2 regions of the Shewanella psychropiezotolerans genome follow, and region 2 is predicted to be linked to the other one. Evidence: predicted binding sites of a transcription regulator. Region 2 holds the regulator's gene; the other holds the start of a gene.

Region 1 (11,004 bases), 2.6 Mb from region 2:
ATGCTACGTTTAATTTTCTCGATATAGAATAACTATTAGCCTCAAACATTCACCTTGCCTACAGTGCTTTGAATTCCCGCTGAATTATCAGATACTTACTCGGAATGGTATAACTGTTTAGTTTACTCTGGTGTTTCCTGAAGCTTTGATTTTGGCTTTCTTAGCATAGGAGCATCACCGACATCAATACCTGTGATGAAGCGCTTATCTTGCTTCTTAGGTTTAGTCTTTGCCTTACGCTTGGCCTTGTTTTCCGTGGCTTTCTTGCTTGTTGCCTTAGTTCTCTTGTTGGTTTTTGGCTTATCTTTCAAACCAGAGAATTTAGCGGCTAAACCATCGATAACCGTGAGTTTGAATGTCTTACGCAGGAATACCTGTACTTGCTTGAAGCTGAGCCAATCTTTAGGTCCGACGAAAGAGATGGCATCACCCTTAGCCCCGGCACGACCCGTACGACCAATTCTGTGGACATACTCTTCGGCAAACTTTGGCATGTCGAAGTTAATCACCAGAGAGACATTGAGAAGATCTAGCCCTCGTGATGCAATATCTGTGGTGACTAATATTTTCTGCAGGCCGCGGCTAAATTGATCCATTATCTGATTGCGGTCATTCTGCTTTAAGTTACCGCTCAGAGATGCGGTCTTATGCCCGGATGCGGCTAATTTAGTCGCCAATCTGTCGGTATCTTCACGAGTCGCGGTGAAGATGATGATCTGCTTATGAGTCTCATTGTTTAAGATACTGTCGAGCAAGGCTTCTTTATGATCTAAGTGATCCGCAAGATAGATACGTTGGGTAATATCTAGGTTTTCGATATTACCTGCACCGACATCCACATGCTCAGGAGACTTAAGTAATTCGGCGGCAATATCATTAATCTGACCATGATCTAAGGTGGCCGAAAACATCAAGGTTTGGCGACGTTTATGATCGGCGGCCTTGTTAATCGCTTTTAGCTGTTCGGCAAAACCAAGATCTAACATACGGTCGGCTTCATCTAAGATAAGCAGTTCGAGACCATTTAGATGTAAATGGTGCTGGGCGAGATGATCCGCCAAGCGACCCGGAGTCGCCACCACGAAGTGTGGGTCACGAGCGAGTAACTTTGCCTGGTCGTTAAAGTTCTCACCGCCCAATATCTTCATCGCCTTGTATTGCGTGTTGGCGACTAACAAACGAAGCTGGCCATAAACCTGGTTAGCAAGTTCTCGTGTTGGCAATAAAATCAACACTCTAGGATCTCTTTTACTCAATGCCCTAGTCGAAATTATCCTCTGCATCGCCGGTAACAAAAACGCTAAGGTTTTACCTGAGCCTGTTTTTGATGACGCCATCAGGTCTTTTCCTGACAGACCTACTGGTATAGCCTGCTGCTGGATCTCTGTAGGCGTTTCAATGCCCATATGATCGAGCGTATCTAACAGACGTTTATCCAGTGAAAAATCGGTAAATTGCAAAGGTGTACTCCAAGTTTGATTCGACTGCGTATTATAACCTGACTTTAGTTGCTGGGGCCATAAACATCACGAAATCGTGATCGGTTTGCATGCTCTTTAAGCGAAGCGAAGCGCATATCTCAAGGTAATCAATGTTTATTTTTGCTTGGCTTTTACTCATCAGATAAAAATAATGAGTGGCCAAACTGGCTTGATGATTATAATTTCTTTGTCTTTTTGATGGCTTACGCTTAAAATCTCCTAGTGTTCTCATACTCAGGTACGTATTGAGTAACGCTTTGTCCGCTGGTAGAGGGACCAGATAAAAGATTAGATAAAGGATTAGATAATGTATTCGTTGAAGCGCACTTCCTCTCTTGTTCAAATATCGGCCTTGTCACTTCTGGCAAGCAGTTCATTTTTTGTCATGGCAGACGACATGACTCAAGCTAACGAGGTTAAAAGCAACGACCCCCTAACAGTACAGGATGACAGCTTCTTCTATCTTGGTGCCAAAGGCGGCTGGGTTAATTATCAAAATGCCTGCGAAGCTCAAGCTGTCGATTGCGATGCCAACGATTCTGCCTGGGGCGGGTTTGCGGGTTATCAATTTCACCGCAATTGGGGCGTTGAAACCGGTTACAATGATTTTGGTCAAGCGTCGGCAGTTTACCCTGAGAGTGGACTGTTTAACGAGTATATAGGCACCATGAAAGGCTGGGAGTTTTCATTGAAGGGCAATCTGCCACTCACCGAAAACCTGGACCTGTTTGGCAAAGCGGGTACATTGAGATGGGATGGTAACAACACAGGCCCATTTTCATATAACAGTGACAATGGCTGGTCTCCCATGGTCGGCATCGGTTTGGAATACAAGTTCACCCCGTCTTGGGTTGCGCGTGTTGAGTATCAATATTTCGACTCGGTTGGCAGCGATCTGCTTGGGGGGAGTAATATCCACTTCACCAGTTTAGGGCTCAGCTATCGTTTCGGTCAGACTAAGTCAATGGCTAAGCCTGTGACTCAGCCTGCGCCAGTTGCAGTGGAGCAAGTTGTCATAGCACCAAGCCCAATTGTCATCGCCGCAGTGATTCAAGCGGTACATTTCGATTTCGATAGTCAAGTGCCTTTGCAGACGCATATCTTGGTTGAAGTTGCCGAGCATTTGAATCAATACCCAAGCTCGTCTGTGGTGCTTCAAGGCTACACCGATGCTGTTGGCACTTCAGACTATAACCTTAAGCTATCAAAACGACGTGCCGAGTCCGTCGCCAGTTACCTCAAAGAGCTAGGGGTGAGAGATATACAGATTAGCATCGAGGCTTTAGGTGAGACCCATCCCGAGATCGATAACATGACCGAAGCGCACAGAGCCAATAACCGCCGGGTATATATCACCATCCCGGAGATAACAGTGAGCCAGGACAGCGATGAGTCGGCTCTATGATAGCGTGTTAATTATTCTTCATGCTTGCCTATCCTATTATGGATAAGCGCGTTTAGTGTGTAATATTAGCCGATGGTGATGCATCGGCTTTTTTATATCGTTTTTGATATCAGCTTTTTTATATCCAGAAGAATTGGCTTGGAGAGAATGAATGGCAACAGTTGGAATTGCACTGGGCAGTGGTGCGGCTAAGGGGTGGGCTCATATTGGCGTGCTCAATGGACTCGCCGAGATGGGGATCTATCCCGATAAGGTGTCAGGCTGCTCAATCGGTGCGCTTGTCGGTGCTGCTTATGCCAATGAACAGCTAGAGGAACTTGAACACTGGGTGAGAAGCTTCTCCAGCTGGGACGTCTTAGGCCTGATGGATCTGACTTGGCGAAAAGGGGGGCTTATCGGAGGCGATAAGGTCTTCGATGTGATTCAGAGCCGTATCGGCGATCTACAGATAGAAGATCTCAATAAGCCCATGATCGCCGTAGCTACCGATCTCTATTCGGGCCAGGAGATTTGGTTTAGGGAAGGAGACCTTCGTCATGCCATTCGCGCTTCCTGCTCTATGCCTGGCATATTACCGCCGGTGAAAGTCGGTGAACGTTGGCTGGTGGATGGCGCCGTGGTCAATCCGGTTCCCGTATCTGTCAGCAGAGCCATGGGCGTCGATGTGGTCATCGCGGTGGATCTTAACGGTCAGCGTCGTGGTCGTATGCAGGTCTTACCTGTGGACATGACCTGTAATAAGCCATCACTTGAGGAGAGTGTCAGAGCACAGGAGCATCAAGATACTGGCTTTATGGATCTGCTTGCTCGTGGCCGGGAATATGTCAGCCACCTTAGCGAAAAATTTACCAAGGGTAGCCGCTCAGATCCTGGCATGTTGGCGGTGATGTCACAATCTATGGATATTCTCGAGCAGCGTCATAAACGCGCCAGACTCATGGGCGATCCACCGGATATCTGCCTGATCCCGGATCTCGGTGATATAGGCACCATGGAATTTCATCGTGCAGGAGAAGCCATAGCGGCGGGAGAGTTGGCGGTTAAACATGCCAGACATCAGATAGAAGCAGTACTAAGCAAGTACTAAATATGTACTTGATTAGTACTAAGAGAAAACCATTAATATGCTGGACATTAATCTCTTTTTAGGCCTTCTCTGGCCTCCAGAGATAAGTACATCCATATACAGAAAGGGCCTATTCGGGCCCTTTCAATTTATCATCTTCTCAAATAAGCGAAATGCTATCAGCTTAGTTTTACTACCATCTTACCGCGGTTCTTCCCTTCGAATAAGCCGATAAAGGCTGCGGGTGCCTGCTCGAGTCCTTGGTAGATAGTCTGCTCGGCCTTGACAGCTCCCGTCGCTAACCATTGACCCATCTGTTTGGCAAACTCAGGGTAATGATCCCAGTGTTCGAATACGATGAAGCCTTCAATTTTAAGCTTCTTGATGATGATCATGGCAAGGTTATTCGGGCCTGGAGTCGGCGTCGTATCATTGTATTGAGAGATCATGCCGCACACGGCGATTCTGCCGTGGTCATTCATGTTGTTCAGTGCGGCGGTGAGATGTTCGCCACCGACATTTTCAAAATAGACATCTATACCATGGGGGGCAGCCTGTTTCAGTGCAGTGCTAAGATCCTTTGTCGTCTTGTAGTTAATCACAGCATCGACGCCTAAGTCGCGCAGATGAGCGGCCTTCTCGTCGCTACCAACGGAAGCCACCACCTTGGCTCCCATTAATATACCGAGCTGGCACACGACGCTGCCTACTGCACCCGCTGCACCAGAAACAAATAGGGTGTCTCCCTCTTTTAAGGCGGCGATTCGGGTCAAGCCTGTCCATGCCGTCATGCCTGGCATACCTAAGACACCGAGGAAGTGAGATTCACTCATTGGGGTATTTGGGAGCCTAGTATGATCGCTGCCATCGGTGACATAATGACTACGCCAGCCGTGCATGGCACTGACTTTGCTGCCGATTGGGAACTCGGGATTGTTGGACTCTATCACTTCGCCTATCGAACCGCCTTCCAGTACCTGGCCTATCTGAAATGGTGTAATATAGCTCTCTCTATCGATCATGCGACCACGCATATAAGGGTCTACCGACATCCACAGGTTTTTAACCAGAAATTCACCGTTGGTGATAGTCGGCAACTCCACCGATGTCTGTTTGAAATTATCTGCTGTAGGCATACCCTCTGGGCGAGAGTCTAATAGGATCTGATTGGCGTTCATAAAACCTCTTTGCTTTGCGCGCTAATTAATTGTGGTAAACTCTACACTTAAACTTTTTACCGCGCAACTAGTTTGCGCGCAAATTAAAAGTTCAATGTGTAGATTCGTTAAGATATAGAGTGTAGATGCGGGTACAATGACTGCCAGCGATCTTGTAAACTTAATCAAGCAAAATGCTGAATAACGCCTAAGGTATGAATAGTGACCGATAATCTTCATTTAAAAATGAACACAAACGATACACAAGCAAGCAGTTGCCTGTCGGACAACGTCTGTTTTGCCCTGTATACCGCAGGTAATGCCCTAGTGCGTGCCTATCGTCCCTTACTGGATGAATGTGGCTTAACCTATCCACAATACCTGGTGATGCAGGCGCTCTGGTTAAATGATGGTGTCAGTTTGACTCACCTGTCTCAGGCGACACGTCTGGATTTAGGCACCTTGACGCCCATAGTCAAGCGGTTAGAGAACAAAGACTTGTTGATCCGTGCCATCGACGCCGAGGATGAGCGCAAGAAGGTCATCAGAACCACTCATGAGGGGCTCTCGTTGAAACAAGAGGCATTAGCACTCAAGCAAGTCTTGCTCGATAAAGTCACCCTCTCTGAGCCTGAAATAGAGTCTCTGAGGAAGATGTGCATGACCTTAACTCAAGACTTAAATAGGAAATAATGAGATAGATTCAGCATGTTTATGGTTTTCTCTTCATTATTTGTCATTTAATTTATTTTACGGCATGTTTCCTGCTTAATAGTTGCATATTTCTTTTTTATGTCGGTATTTTGACAATGAATCCAATCACTAGCCTTGCCAGCCAAATTAACTCAGGGACTATCGCCGGAGGTAATGCCAATTCTGCCGGGGCGAAGAGTACCAGCCTGGCCGACAGTTATGGTGTTAACAGTCATCAGACTGAAGCTGGCTCGAGCAGTGATAAGGTCAGCCTGAGTCAATCGAAAGAGGCGGCGACTGGGCTCAATAGGGATGGGATTAAAGACGAATCGGTGTCTCTGTCACCTAGGGCTGCCAGGGCACAAAAAATTGAAGCCATGGCGAAAGACTTTTTCTCTAAGGGGGACTTCTCTGCTGCCGATCTGCCAAAACTTATCCAACGCTTGCATCAAGACGGGATCTTGTCAGATACCCAGCTGAATCGTCTGTCAGAAGGCGGCTTCGACTTACCAAAAGTTCAAGGTCAGCCCGATGATTTTAAAGCATTTATTCAAGATAAGCGTGAAGAGTTAACCGCCAATGGCGACACCCAAGGTATGACAGGTGTCCTGATTAGCCTACTCGATGATGCCGAGAGCGTGCTTAATCAAATGGATAATGCACAGAGTAAAGAGGTGGGTCAGCAAGCGACTCGGGTATCGGCTCAATTGAATATTTATCTTAAGAGTGATACCCAGATGTCATCGAGCGATCGTGAGCAGTGGCAGGGGCTTAAATCTGTGATGCAGCTTGCATCCTCCATGGGAGAAAATCAACAAGCGGTCGGCATGGTAAATAGTTACCTGAGTCTCGGCAGATTTTAGTACTCTTACCATGTAAGTTTTTCAGTGTTATCCACTTTTTCGAATACTTTTGTTTCGTTTTCTCATTTGTTCTATCTGCCAGTCCATCTAGCTTGCTTCATTCCTAAGGTCAAGGCCACTCTTATCAATAAGTGGTCTTGTTGGCAGGAATAATTTCTTGTTAAAACCTATCCCCAAAATCATGATCTCGATCAATGTTCTTTCTATGACTTTGTAGCTTAATACACAGCATATTGTGTTATACGGTTAATTTAGCACTATATATGGTGTTATTTTCGACGTCACTTGAGGAGAGATTGAACAATGCCAGTGGTTATTAAGCGGGATGGTTACCGCACGCCTTTTGACGAAACAAGGATTAGAGACGCTGTGGTGGCTGCAGCGAACTCGGCAGGTATTGAAGACAAGAGTTACGCCGTGAGTGTTGCCTCCTCTGTCGCTAAATGTGTGGCAGAACATGCTGAGATAGATATTCACGAGCTACAGGACTTGGTCGAGAATCACTTGATGGAAGGCCCTTATAAGTCCCTCGCTCGCGTCTATATCGAGTATCGTCATGATAGAGATCTGCACCGTGAAACAAGCAGTCGATTGAACCAGGAGATCCGCGGTTTAGTCGATCAGACCAATGCGGCTCTGATGAATGAAAATGCCAATAAAGACGCTAAAGTGATCCCGACTCAGCGCGACTTGTTAGCGGGTATCGTGGCTAAACATTATGCTACCCGACATATTTTACCCAAAGATGTGGTTGCCGCTCATGAGTCCGGTGAGATCCATTATCACGATCTCGATTATGCGCCTTTCTTCCCCATGTTTAACTGCATGCTGATCGATCTCAGTGGCATGTTGACTAAGGGCTTCAAGATGGGTAACGCCGAGATTGAGACGCCTAAATCTATCTCTACAGCAACGGCCGTGACGGCGCAGATCATCGCCCAGGTAGCCAGTCATATCTATGGTGGTACCACGATTAATCGTATCGATGAAGTCCTGGCTCCTTTTGTTGCTAAGAGTTACGACAAGCAGTATCAGCTGGCGTTGGACTGGGGGATCACAGATGCGAAAGCCTTCGCTACCGCGCAGACTACAAAAGAGTGCCATGATGCGTTCCAGTCTCTTGAGTATGAGGTCAATACCTTACATACGGCCAATGGACAGACACCCTTTGTCACCTTTGGTTTCGGTTTAGGCACCTCCTGGGAGTCTCGCCTCATTCAGTCATCTATGATGAAGGTTCGTATTGCGGGTCTGGGTAAGAATCGTAAGACGGCAGTATTCCCTAAGCTAGTCTTTGCCATTCGCGATGGTATTAATCACAAGGCGGGTGACTGTAACTATGATATCAAGCAACTTGCGCTTAAATGCGCCACGACCCGCATGTATCCGGATATCCTCAACTATGAGCAAGTAGAGAAAGTGACCGGCTCTTTTAAGACCCCTATGGGGTGCCGCAGCTTCCTTGGGACCTATGAAGAAGATGGTGAGCTGATCCACGAAGGTCGTAATAACTTAGGTGTGGTGAGTCTGAACCTACCAAGGATTGCGCTGGAAGCCAAAGGCGATGAAGCGGAATTTTATCGCATCTTAGATCTGCGTCTCGCCATCGCCCGTAAGGCTCTGGATACCAGAATTGAGCGTTTAGAAGGCGTGAAAGCGCGTGTGGCGCCAATCCTGTATATGGAAGGGGCTTGTGGAGTCAGGCTTAGAGCCGATGATGATATCTCAAGTATCTTCAAAAATGGTCGCGCCTCGATTTCTCTGGGCTATATCGGATTACATGAGACGATCAATGCCCTCTACGGCACAGATAAGCATGTTTATGATTGTGAAACCTTGCGTCAAAAAGCCATTGAAGTCATCGAGTATATGAAAGCGGCGACCAACAAGTGGCGAGAGGAGACCAGCTATGCCTTCAGTCTCTACAGCACACCTAGTGAAAACCTCTGCAGCCGTTTCTGTAAGCTCGACACTCAGGTCTTTGGCGTGATCGAAGGAGTGACGCAGAAGGGCTATTACACCAATAGCTTTCATCTCGATGTTGAAAAGCAAGTTAATCCATACGACAAGTTGGATTTTGAGCAGCCTTACCCTGCATTAACTAATGGCGGTTTCATCTGTTACGGCGAATATCCGAATATGCAGAATAATCTCGAGGCATTGGAAGATGTGTGGGATTACAGTTATAGCCGAGTGCCATATTACGGTACCAATACGCCTATCGATGAGTGTTATGACTGTGGCTTTACTGGCGAGTTTGAATGTACCAGCAAGGGCTTCACCTGCCCTAAGTGTGGTAATCATGAACCGAGTCGGGTCTCTGTGACTCGTAGAGTCTGTGGCTACTTAGGCAGTCCCGATGCGAGGCCCTTCAACTTTGGTAAGCAAGAAGAAGTGAAGCGCCGGGTAAAGCACCTTTAATAAATCTGCTTCGCTTATTTATATGTAATAAAAAGCAAGGTGTTACAGAGTCAGTAGCGCCTTCTCTATTTACTCGGCAGGTTGGAATTGTGCTATGAACTACCATCAATATTATCCTGTAGATGTTATCAATGGCCCTGGAACGAGGGCGACTCTATTTGTCACCGGCTGTGAGCATCAATGCCGTGGCTGCTATAATCAAAGCACATGGAACCCCGATCATGGCCATCGATTTGACTTACAGATGCAGCAGCGAGTCATTAACGATCTGAAAGATAGCCGGATTAAGCGCAGAGGCTTATCACTCTCAGGTGGAGATCCTCTCTACCCTGAGAACATCTCAGAGATACTCGCCCTGGTTAAGCGAGTTAAAAGTGAGTGTCCCGGTAAAGATATTTGGTTGTGGACCGGATACAAGTTAGCAGAGTTATCCGCCGAGCAAAAGAGGGTGCTAGATTATGTCGATGTGCTGGTGGATGGCAAGTTTGAGCAGGAGAATGCAGATGTCAGTCTGGTTTTTCGTGGTAGCAGCAATCAGGTAATTCACAATCTGGTAGAAAAGCGATAACTGTATTCATTCAGTTACTGTTATAATGGCGGCCATAGGTTTCAAATCATTTAAAAAACAGCCGCGCATTGAGGCTGTTTTTGCATTTTACAGAATATTTTTAAGGCACGAGCATGAATTTAAAAGAAGAGCTTCATGGACTTAACGACAAGCTAGAACAGTTTCGTCGTAAATTAGCCGCTGCAGAAAAGCGCGGAGATAAAGGCATCATGTTGCAATTTAGACAGGAAATAAACGCAGTGAATAAGCGTATTGCCAGCGCTAAGACTCAACAGACCCGCGAGTTGAGTAAGCAAGGCGGCTCAGTAGTTAGCTTAAAATTCAAGCGTCCTCTGACGAAAGCTGAGCAGGCTGACATGGGTAAACTTAAGAAATCCGTAAAAGGGCTGGTCGTGGTTCATCCTATGACGGCACTCGGGCGTGAAATGGGTATCAAGGTGGTCACAGGCTTCGCACCAAAAGAGTTTTAATTATCTAATTTATTCCGGTTAGACGGTTATTCTTTAGTGAGCGATATCATGTTTTTCTATCGTCGTCAGGCGTATCATTCCTACCTAATGTAGGTGGAGTGCTAGTATTAGGCGTATCATTCCTATCTGAAGAGAGAGGAGTGCTAGTATTAGGTGAATCAATAGCCGATTAAAATGCTAGGGTATTTCACTTACTGGTAAAACCAGATAATATTCCTCCCTTCACTGCAAGATAGAGTGGAAGGGTGGGTTATAAAACCGTCGTTTTTAGACATAGGTCATTCTCGTTGTTTTTTCTGATTATAGTCATCTCAGGGAAAGAGAGTCTTTAAGGTTATTTCATGTCGATCAAGTATATCGCTTCTTCAAAACTCCCGACGCCTTGGGGCGTATTTGCTATGCACGGTTTTGAAGATACAGAGACTGGAAAAGAGCATGTTGCGCTGACATTGGGCGAACTGGACAGCCAGAGCCCGATCCTTGGACGTATTCATTCAGAATGCTTAACGGGTGATGCTCTATTCAGCCTACGCTGTGATTGTGGCTTTCAGCTGCAGACTGCGATGCAAAATATTGCCGATGCGGGTCAAGGTTTTCTCCTTTACCTTCGTCAAGAGGGGCGTGGCATAGGTCTGCTCAATAAGATCAGAGCTTATGAGCTACAAGATCAGGGTGCCAATACCGTCGAAGCCAATGAAAAACTGGGTTTCGCCGCCGATATGCGTAAGTACGATATGATCTTGCCCATGATGGAGAAGATTGGCGTCCAGAAAGTCAGATTAATGACTAACAATCCTCGCAAAGTAAAAGCGATGAAAGAGTTAGGCATAGAGGTCGTCGAGCGTATTCCGCTACAAGTGGGCAAGAATCGCTATAACGA
Region 2 (11,004 bases):
AGGAATTCAATCTGTGGCGGCCTGCGTTAAAGTCGATGATTCTGTGCCTGGCATAGAAGAAGGGCTTAACGCTGGCATGTGGACTGTCGGTATAGCAATAACGGGCAATGCCGTAGGCATGACAGAAGATGAATGGCAGGCATGTAGTGATGAGCAGCGTGAGCAGTTGACTCAAGCTGCCTATGACACCTTGTATGAGGCAGGTGCTCATTATGTGGTGGATGCCTTAGCCGACATAGTCCCTGTTATGCAGCTGATTAATTCCAGATTGGCGAGGGGAGAGCGCCCTTAGATGGGTCATCAAGCATTCTGGTTTGATGATGCCATGGCGGGCGATAAGACTCAGCCCACTGCGCTGAGGGGGGAGCACAGCTCGGATGTGGCTATCGTCGGTGGCGGTTACACCGGCCTGTGGACCGGTATCAAGCTGAAATTAGCCCGGCCTGAATTACGGGTGACGCTAGTGGAGAAACACTTGTGTGGCAGTGGCGCCTCGGGTCGCAATGGTGGGGCCATGTTGACCTGGTCAAGTAAGTTTCCCAGCCTGTGTCGTCTTTATGGCTTGGAAGAGGCGATACGTTTAGTCAAGGCATCTGAAGCTGGTGTTGGCGAGATCAGGGATTTTTGTCTCTCTCACGGTCTCGATGCAGATATTAGAGCCGATGGTACTTTCTATACCGCCACGAATCCGTCTCAGCTAGGCGGAATGAGCTCAATGTTACAGTCATTGAACCGGCATGATATTAATTCATGGCATAGGTGTTCGCCGGAGGAACTCAAGCAGAAAACGGGTTCTGAGGTTCATCTGGAGGGGCACTTCTCAGAAGCCGCTGGCAGTTTACATCCGGGGAAATTGGTAAGGGGTTTGCGACGGATCGCAATCAAACTCGGAGTCGAGATCCATGAACTAAGCTCGGTTAATAGCATTGACTATGGTAGCTGTAATAGACTCAATTTCGACGAGGGCGAGCTTATCTGCAAGTCATTAGTCTTGGCCACTAATGCCTGGATGCCTGAGCTGGTTCCCGAGCTTCGCCGCAGTATAATCTTAGTCTCCTCCGATATGGTGATCACCGAACCTGTGCCCGAGTCATTGGCCTCAATCGGTCTGAACCACGGAGCCGCAGTGATAGATTCGCGCACTTTCGTGCATTATTATCGTAGCACTCCCGATGGTCGATTGATGTTAGGTAAGGGAGGCAACACCTTCTCATTCGGGAATCGGGTTAGAAACTTTTTTGATGAGCCGAGTGTCTATTCGTCACAATTGTCCGATAAACTGGCCTGGATGTTCCCCGGTATTCGTCTGCCGCTGGCGCGCAGTTGGACCGGCGCATCGGATCGCTCCGTGACCGGCATGCCCTTCTTTGGTCGATTAACCGAGCATAGTAACGTTTTCTATGGACTGGGTTATTCGGGCAACGGTGTGGTGCAGAGCTATCTCGGGGGCGATATTTTATCTTCCTTGGTGCTTGGGTTGGATAATTCATGGACGCGTTCCGGCTTAGTGACGGGGCCAAGGGGACTGTTTCCCGTTGAGCCGTTTCGCTATCTTGGGGCTAATCTGGTGCGTAACGCGATTCGATATCAGGAGCGTCGCCAAGATCAAGATTTATCTGTGCCAGGCGTGATCACCGCTGTGGCAAACCTGGCTGCTTCGGCTGGCAAGGCGGATCATTGAATCGGTTTTGCATTGCCAGACTTGAGTCAACTAGATATACAGAATTGAATTTGTCCCCACAGACTTGCATAATCTACTGGTTTTTAACAGAGCGCTTATCGCGCTTCGTTTGTATTTATATGTCTCCATGTTCGTAATGTGGGGACCATGACCTAAGGAGGTGAACCGCCATGCTCTTGTATCAAAAGATAGCCAAATATATCCAGGATTTGATTCAAGCCGGCAGTTTCGGTGACGGCGGCAAGTTACCCTCCGAGCGGGAGCTGGTGGAGGTCTTCTCATCATCGAGGATCACGGTGCGCGATGCGCTCTTGAGGTTGGAGTCCGAGGGACTTATTTATCGTCGGCAACGTAAGGGCTGGTTCGTGTCTCCCAAGCGCTTGAAATGGAACCCAGTGACTAAGGTCAATTTCTATGGCCTGGCACGGGAGCAGGGCTTCGAGCCCAAAACTCAGGTGCTGTCTATCGGGCCATTCAATGATGATGCAGACTCGAGACTGGATTGGCAGGAGTTTGCTGGCCAGTCTCTGACTAAGCTGGTGCGCACCCGTTTCTTGGATGGCAGGCCTGTGATGTTGGAAGAGATCCATTTTGCCACCGAGATGTTTCCCGGCATAGAAAATAAAGCGCTGGACGCCTCTATCACAGAGATCATGGCCAGTGACTATCACATTCATGTGAGATCTGAAACCAGCTTGGTTTCTGTGACGGCTCTGCCCGATATCTTTGCCAACAGTCTGGAGACGGGCAATGGGGCCGCCTGCCTGAAAATTATTCGCCGCCGCTATGATGCGAAGGGCGTCTTGATCGATCTTAATGTCGAGTACTGGTTACACGGCGCCATAGAGATGTTGGTGACCAGTCATTAATCTCTTTTAGCTTTCTAATTAAGACTCAGTATCCTGCTCTCAGCCATAGGGTAGGAGCCATAGGCAAACTATGACTCCTACACCCAGTTATGAACTGTCTTCACTTATTTATGCATTTGCCAGTTCCGGCAGGCTGATTTTCATCGCTTCGAGTAGGCGTTGGATGTCTTCAATGAAAATATGCCCAATATTGCCGATGCGAAAACAATCGGCATTGGATACCTTGCCTGGATAGATGACAAAGCCCTGGCGCTTTAAATGCTCATAGAAATCACTGAAACAATATCCCGGATGTGTGGGGGAGTGAAACGAGCTGATGATTGGAGATTGCTGTCTGGTGGGCAGCAGCGGCTTAAAGCCCAACCTCTCCATGCCCGAGACCAGAAGCGCCTGGTTTTCACGGTAACGTTTGGCTCGGGCAGGGACGCCACCTTCCTCATCCAGTTCATTTAAGGCCTGTTGAAAGGCTCTCACCGTGTGCGTCGGTGAGGTGAAACGCCATTTGCCGTTATTGTCTTCCATGCAGCGCCACTGAGCATAGAGATCCAGACTCAGCGAACGGGCACGGCCTTTACAGGCGGCGAGTTGACGGGTCTTGGCTATGATAAATCCAAATCCCGGCACCCCTTGAATGCATTTGTTGGCCGAGCTTATCAAAAAGTCGACCCCCAACTCGGCGACATCTAGTGGCAGGCCGCCGAAGCTGCTCATGGCATCGAGTATAAGGACTTTACCCTGCTTTTTTATTACCTTAGCTAAGGATTCGACTGGATTGAGCATGCCTGTTGTTGTCTCACAATGTACCAGAGCCACATGGGTGATGTCTGGATCCGAGGACAAGATTTGCTCCAGATCGGCCGTCGTCGGCATCTGAGTCTCTACATAATCTAGGCTAGTGTTATCTATGCCCAGATAGTCGGCTATCTCAGTCATCCTGGCACCATAAGCCCCGTTATTGATGACCAGTAGCTTATCCTTGTTACCCAGCGCCGTGCCTATCACAGATTCGACACTGGCCGTTCCGCTGCCCTGCATGAGTACGCAGGTATAGTCATGTTGGTGTTTTTCTGTGGTGGCGATGGCAACCAGACGCTGACGAATATCCTGCACGACCCCAGCGTTATATTCATCATCCCAGGTACACCAATCTTTTAGCATGGTGGCTTTGACTCGATTAGAGGTGGTCAGCGGACCCGGTGTGAGTAATAGATATGCTTCATTTTGTCGCATTGTTAAGACCTGACAGAGTAATAGTTATGCTTAATATAGCATCTGGTCTAGTCCACATTATTTCATTTCTGTTAAACCTGCCTTCGACTTCAAGATTTAACTTATCCTCATCCCATTCATTACAAGTTTTAACATTTGTTTCATCTCCCTGTAAGAAATATTGCTTAGGATTTATTCAGTTTATTTGGACTAGACCAGTTAATAAATTCGAGGAGATAATAACAATGAAGCTCAAAGCATTAGTCGTGGCCATCATCTTGTCCCATTCACCTCAGGTATTGGCGCAGACTCACCTGGTGACGGGAACGGTAAAGGACAATCAGTCGGCTCTGGCCGGAGCGACTGTGGTGGTACTGGGCACAGGGATCAGAGTCGTGACAGATTATAACGGTGACTTTAGCCTTAATCAGCTGGCCGAGGGGGAGTATCGGCTGGAGATCTCCTATCTGGGTTATCAAAAATACCAGCAGGTACTGAAGATAGAGGGTGAGCAACGTCTTGAGTTAGGCGAGTTAGTGCTGAATCTGGACAGTAACACCTTAGAGGTCATTCAGGTGCGTGGAGCGATTCAGCGCGGCGAGATGCTGGCACTCAACACCCAGAAAAACTCCAATACCATAATCAATGTAATTTCAGCAAGTGAGATCAGTAAGTTACCCGATAGAAATGCCGCCGAAGCGGTGCAGCGCATCCCAGGTGTATCAATCGAGCGAGATCAGGGAGAGGGGCGCTTCGTTGCCGTACGCGGACTGCCATCTGAGTGGAACAGTGCCACCATCAATGGCAATCGTATCCCTACCGCCGAAGAGGAAACCACAGGTCGCTCGACGGCATTCGACTTCTTTCCATCGGAAATGATCGAATACATAGAGGTGACTAAGGCACTGACTCCCGACATAGAGGGAGATGCCATAGGAGGCAGCGTCAATTTTATCACCCGTAAAGCTGCCAAGGAGCAGACATTTAGCCTCTCAGCCGGAGTCGGGCAACACGCTCAGGCCCAAGATGGCTTGGATTATACTGCCAATCTGCTCTACGGCGATCGCAGTGCGGACGATAAATTTGGCTTTATCATCAATGCCAATATTTGGTCGAGAGACTGGGCCACGGATAATTATGAACCCAGACGAGATCAAGATGGTGGGATCTATCGACTCGAATTGAGAGATTACACGGGTACCCGGGAGACCTATGGTTTCAATGGTGCACTCGAGTACCTGCTCGACGATGGTAAGCTCTATGCCAGCATGATTTATGGCTCCCTGAGAGATGATGAACTGCATTACAAGCACAGATACCGTTTCGATAAAGACAGGGCCGAAGTGCAGCATATCAGCAATGAGTTGATCACCGAAATGACGGGATTCGAGCTTGGTGGTGAACATTTTATCGGTGAGGCATCGAGCATAGATTGGCAATTGGCGAGCTATACCAACGAGTTTCGTTATGGCGACACGCCAAATGGCGATGATGCCAGTTACTTTGTGATGCGCTTCGATCAACAAAATGTGGGTTATACCGGGCTGGAAGATCGCGGCGAGGGGAACAATGCCTACAATCGGGTCGATGGCGGCCAAGATAGCGCTAACAGGCCAGATACCCATCTGTCAGATGATTTTATCATGGATCCCGCTAAGTCTATGTTGTCTTGGGTCGAGTTATACAAGGTCAATGTCAAAGAGAGAGACAAGATAGTCGCTCAGATAAATTTTAATCAGGATATCAGCTATGAGCTGAACCTGAAGTTAGGGGCTAAGTACCGTAACAAGGAGCGTAATGCGCGATTCTCCGACGAGTTTTACTCCTGGGACCCCAGTGCTGGGCCAGTGCCGACCCTGAGTGATTTTCCCCTGTCTGGTCAGCCCGGTGGTGCTGATTATCTCGGGGCACTTAATGGTGATTATCATGAGCAATTTTCTCCGGTGGCGTCACTGCCTGAACTGGCCGATTTCTGGACTCAGAATCGGGATAACTTCATCTTAGATGAGAGTGAATCTCTGCTGGTCTCCAATGGCGGCGCCTTGGGACGTCACTTCGATGTCAATGAAACTCATATTTCTGCCTACGCCATGGCGAGCTATGAGTTTAATGACATGTGGTTCGTGATGGGGGGCTTGCGTCTGACTCAGACTGATACAGAGGTGAAGGGCTATACCTATATTGCCGATGAGGATGCCTTGGTGGCATCCAAAGGCGGCAAGGATTATCTTTCTGTATTGCCCTCTTTGCACGTTAAATATTCGCCGGATGAGATGACCAATTATCGACTCGCCTTGACCCGGGGTTTTAGTCGTCCCGATTTTGGTGCCTTATCTCCGGGGTCGACCTATTTCGAGGCTGACAATGAGCTCAATACGGGGAATCCGGAACTCGAACCTACTTATTCCAATAATCTGGATCTGATGGCGGAATATTATTTCGACAATGTGGGCTTGATATCGGCGGGATTCTTCTACAAAGATATCCAAGATCCCATCTTCGAACATACCAGCATAGGGGAATATAAGGGCAAGACTGGCGTGCTAATCAATCGCCCGGAAAATGGTGATGATGCTCGCTTGTATGGCGCAGAATTATCCCTGAGCCAGAGTTTAGATTTCATCTCTGACTCACTGGAAAGTTTCGGCATACTGGCCAATTATACCCTGATGGATTCAGAGATGACGGTGCCGGGTCGGGAGGAGAAAACTAAGATCCCCCGTCAGGCCGATAGGCTATATAACCTGACTGTCTATTATGACGATGACACCTTCTCATTACGTGTTGCGATGAATTACAAGGGAGAATATATCGAGTCTCACGGCAGAAGGTCGGATTCTGATCGCTACTATGGGTCCTACCAAAGTCTGGACATGTCGGCCTCCTATAACCTGAGCAAGCGTGCTTCGGTATACCTGGAGATGAATAATTTGACCGATGAGCCTCTGACCTATTATCAAGGCTCGCCAGCCAGGCCGCTACAAGTGGAATATTATGGAGTTAGAGGCATGCTAGGTTTCAGCTATGGCTTTTAAATTCAGTTTTTAGGTTTAGTCTCTAAAGCTGTGTGGAGATGAATAATCTAATCGATGGGCCTCTGATCCTGTGTAATCGCAAGGCTCGCCAGCCAGGCCGCTACAAGTGGAATATTATGGAGTTAGAGGCATGCTAGGTTTCAGCTATGGCTTTTAAATTCAGTTTTTAGGTTTAGTTTCTAAAGCTGTGTGGAGATGAATAATCTAATCGATGGGCCTCTGATCCTGTGTAATCGCAAGGCTCGCCAGCCAGGCCGCTACAAGTGGAATATTATGGAGTTAGAGGCATGCTAGGTTTCAGCTATGGCTTTTAAACTTAGTTTCTACACTTAATCATAAACCCGTGAATGGCACGGGTTTGGGCTGTGGAATCCAGATTCGTGTCTTTGGATATGAATAATCTAGGCCTGTGATATGGCATAAATATCATACTAACATCTCTGCTTGATGCGCGCGTATTGAGTATAACTAATGAGTAAAGCCAAGGAATTTCATGTTGTAAATACTGGGATTGTGATCGATAGCAGAGTAGACTACCGCGCAACCCTACCTATAAGAAATGACAGCTGGAGTGACTAATGCTGAAAAAAGATATGAATATCGCGGACTACGATCCACAACTTTTCAAAGCGATTGAAGATGAGACTCGCCGCCAGGAAGAGCATATCGAACTTATCGCTTCAGAAAACTACGCGAGTCCTCGTGTTCTTGAAGCACAAGGTTCTCAGCTAACCAACAAGTACGCCGAAGGTTACCCAGGTAAGCGTTACTATGGCGGTTGTGAGTATGTAGATATCGCAGAAGACTTGGCTATCTCTCGCGCTAAAGAGCTTTTCGGTGCCACTTATGCCAACGTGCAGCCACACTCAGGTTCACAGGCAAATGCCGCAGTATTTATGGCTCTGCTTCAAGGCGGCGACACTGTACTGGGTATGAGTCTGGCTCATGGTGGTCATCTGACTCACGGTTCACACGTTAGCTTCTCAGGTAAACTGTATAATGCGGTTCAATACGGTATCGATGAGACTACGGGTAAGATAGATTACGCCGAAGTTGAGCGCCTTGCTATCGAGCATAAGCCTAAGATGATCATCGCAGGTTTTAGTGCTTATTCAGGCATCGTCGACTGGAGCAAGTTCCGTGAAATTGCCGATAAAGTTGGTGCTTACCTGTTCGTCGATATGGCACACGTTGCCGGCCTGATTGCTGCGGGTATCTACCCGAATCCTCTCCCACACGCTCACGTTGTGACTACTACAACCCATAAGACCTTAGCCGGTCCGCGTGGTGGTTTGATCCTTTCGGCTATCGATGATGAAGCTATCTACAAGAAGCTAAACTCTGCGGTATTCCCTGGTGGTCAAGGTGGTCCTTTGATGCACGTTATCGCTGCTAAAGCGGTTGCATTTAAAGAAGCGCTAGAGCCTGAGTTTACTGTATATCAGAAGCAAGTCGTTGTTAATGCCAAGGCGATGGCAAAGACCTTCATCGAGCGTGGCTACGATGTGGTTTCTGGCGGTACCGATAACCATCTATTCTTGCTGGATTTGATCAGCAAAGATATGACGGGTAAAGATGCCGATGCGGCGCTGGGTCTTGCTAACATCACAGTGAATAAGAATTCGGTACCAAACGATCCACGTTCACCATTTGTGACTTCGGGTCTACGTATAGGTTCTCCTGCCATCACTCGCCGCGGCTTCAAGGAAGAGCAAGCAGTTGAGCTGACTAACTGGATGTGTGATGTGTTGGATGACATCACTAATGAAGGCACTATCGAGCGTGTTAAGAAGCAGGTTCTGGAACTGTGTGCTAAGTTCCCTGTTTACGGTTAACCTTTAAGGTTAATTCAGGTAAACTTCGATGGCCGCTACTTAGCGGCCATTTTTGTTGGTTTTTTCGTTAGAGTAAAAATGCCATTAGTTTTTTTCTCACTTATTTTTGGAGGCTCGATGCATTGTCCTTTCTGTAGCGCAACCGATACTAAGGTGATCGATTCTCGTCTGGTGGCCGGCGGACATCAGGTAAGACGACGCCGAGAGTGCGTCCAGTGTCACGAGAGATATACCACTTTTGAAGGTGCCGAACTTGTGATGCCCCGAGTGATAAAGCAAGACGGCAGTCGCCAGCCTTTCGATGAAGAGAAACTCAGGGGCGGCATGCTGAGGGCGGTAGAGAAGCGCCCCGTCTCTATTGATCAGATAGAGCAAGCCCTGACTAAGATCAAGTCGACCCTGAGGGCAACCGGCGAGCGTGAGGTCAAGTCTGAGCTTATCGGCAATTTGATGATGGATCAGCTGGTGGGCCTGGATAAGGTCGCCTATATCCGTTTTGCCTCGGTCTACCGGGCGTTCGAAGATGTTTCCGAGTTTGGTGATGCTATCGCCAAGCTGCAGAAGTAAATAAAGTTTCAATCCCATCGATTAGTGATTTTTTAAACTTTTTTGGTCTGTGAACTTATGTGGTCAATAGAAGATACTGAATTTATGAGCCGTGCAATCAAACTTGCACGTCGAGGTTTATATACCACTCGCCCTAATCCCTGTGTCGGTTGCGTCATCACATTAGATGATAAGATCCTCGGTGAAGGTTTTCATATTCGCGCCGGCGGCCCTCATGCCGAGGTGCATGCCTTAGCCATGGCCACGGAGCGCGCCGGCGGCCTAGCCGATCTAAAGGGCGCGACAGCTTATGTGACCCTGGAGCCTTGTAGCCATTATGGCCGCACGCCTCCTTGCGCAGAGGCGCTGATTAAACACGGTATATCCCGTGTCGTGGTGGCCGTAGAAGATCCCAATCCTCAGGTATCGGGTCGAGGCATTAAGATGCTCAAGGATGCCGGCATAAAGGTCGATGTTGGCCTGCTTGGTGATGAGGCTGCTCAAATTAATCCTGGCTTTATGAAGCGTATGCAAAGCGCGCTTCCTTGGGTGACGGTAAAACTTGCCGCTAGCTTAGATGGCAAGACGGCCTTGAGTAACGGCGCATCAAAATGGATCTCCGGCCCTGAGTCTCGCCGTGATGTGCAGCGCTTAAGAGCGCGGAGCTGCGCCTTGGTGACTGGCATCGAAACCGTATTGTTAGATGACCCATCCCTCAATGTGCGTCACAGTGAATTAGGCTTGTTATCGCAGCAAGTCGATGCAGACTCATTGCACCAGCCACTTAGAGTCATACTCGACAGCCGCGCCAGACTCACATCATCAGCGAAACTGTTTGCTATCACCAGCCCTATCTTACTGGTTTCTTGTGTCGATTATCCTCAGGCTGAACAGGACGCTTGGCCTAAGCATGTCTCCGGGCTCACACTGGCCCCAGATGATGACGGCAGAGTCGAGTTGACGGCGCTGTTTTCTCACTTAGGTAAAACCTGTAATTCAGTGTTAATCGAAGCAGGAGCAACACTGGCCGGCAGTGTCATTAGCCAGAATCATGCCGATGAGTTAATCCTCTATCAGGCGATGAAGCTTTTAGGCTCGAACGGACGTAATTTAATCTCTCTGCCTGACTATACAGATATGGCAGACATTCCATCCATCGAATTAATCGATGAACGTAAATTGGGTGATGACACCCGTTTGACGTTAAAAATAAGGTCATAATTCATGTTTACCGGGATCATAGAGTCAGTTGGAACCTTAAGAAAGATAGAGCGGCTAGGTGATGATATTCGCCTCAACGTGGCGAGTAATAAACTCGACCTGTCCGATGTGCGTCTAGGGGATAGCATAGCCACCAATGGCGTCTGTTTGACCGTCGTCGAATGCCTCAGTGATGGTTATGTCGCCGATATCTCGGCTGAAACAGTGAGCCTGACAGGCTTTGCCAAATACCAGGTGGGTACCAGAGTTAACCTTGAAAAAGCCGTGACGCCAACCACTCGATTAGGTGGACATATGGTTAGCGGTCATGTTGATGGCGTGGCGACCGTGGATGACAGGCAATACCGGGGTAAGGCCATCGAGTTCTGGCTGAGCGCACCGGCAGAGTTGGCCCGTTATATCGCCCACAAAGGCTCGATCACCATAGATGGGGTGAGCCTGACCGTGAATGAGGTGCAAGACAATCGCTTCAGACTGACTATTGTGCCTCATACCGCCACAGAGACGACCCTTGAAAGTCTCAAGGCGGGTGACAAGGTGAATATCGAAGTCGACCTGATTGCCCGTCATTTAGAGCGTTTGATGACATATACCAATAAAGAAACGCA

What was found. Region 2 encodes NrdR, which represses ribonucleotide reductase genes. Its sites were predicted from a motif close to AAACACNANATNTNGTGTTT; they were not measured.
Region 1: a site for NrdR is predicted at 6,918-6,937, ahead of nrdD (anaerobic ribonucleoside-triphosphate reductase). Genes of this name have one in related genera too.

What each region holds. Positions count from the first base shown of each region.
Region 1 covers NZ_CP041614.1:4,242,684-4,253,687, reverse strand. Annotated here, with positions in the region: gene FM037_RS18755 (DEAD/DEAH box helicase) at 123-1,460, opposite strand; gene FM037_RS18750 (OmpA family protein) at 1,789-2,886, shown strand; gene rssA (patatin-like phospholipase RssA) at 3,038-3,973, shown strand; gene FM037_RS18740 (NADP-dependent oxidoreductase) at 4,132-5,130, opposite strand; gene FM037_RS18735 (MarR family winged helix-turn-helix transcriptional regulator) at 5,356-5,802, shown strand; gene FM037_RS18730 (hypothetical protein) at 5,919-6,665, shown strand; gene nrdD (anaerobic ribonucleoside-triphosphate reductase) at 6,969-9,086, shown strand; gene nrdG (anaerobic ribonucleoside-triphosphate reductase-activating protein) at 9,181-9,654, shown strand; gene FM037_RS18715 (YibL family ribosome-associated protein) at 9,768-10,124, shown strand; gene ribA (GTP cyclohydrolase II) at 10,466-11,004, shown strand, end outside.
Region 2 covers NZ_CP041614.1:1,673,897-1,684,900, forward strand. Annotated here, with positions in the region: gene phnX (phosphonoacetaldehyde hydrolase) at 1-292, shown strand, start outside; gene FM037_RS07410 (FAD-dependent oxidoreductase) at 293-1,681, shown strand; gene FM037_RS07415 (UTRA domain-containing protein) at 1,852-2,550, shown strand; gene phnW (2-aminoethylphosphonate--pyruvate transaminase) at 2,659-3,780, opposite strand; gene FM037_RS07425 (TonB-dependent receptor) at 4,005-6,794, shown strand; gene glyA (serine hydroxymethyltransferase) at 7,373-8,629, shown strand; gene nrdR (transcriptional regulator NrdR) at 8,747-9,196, shown strand; gene ribD (bifunctional diaminohydroxyphosphoribosylaminopyrimidine deaminase/5-amino-6-(5-phosphoribosylamino)uracil reductase RibD) at 9,254-10,396, shown strand; gene FM037_RS07445 (riboflavin synthase) at 10,400-11,004, shown strand, end outside.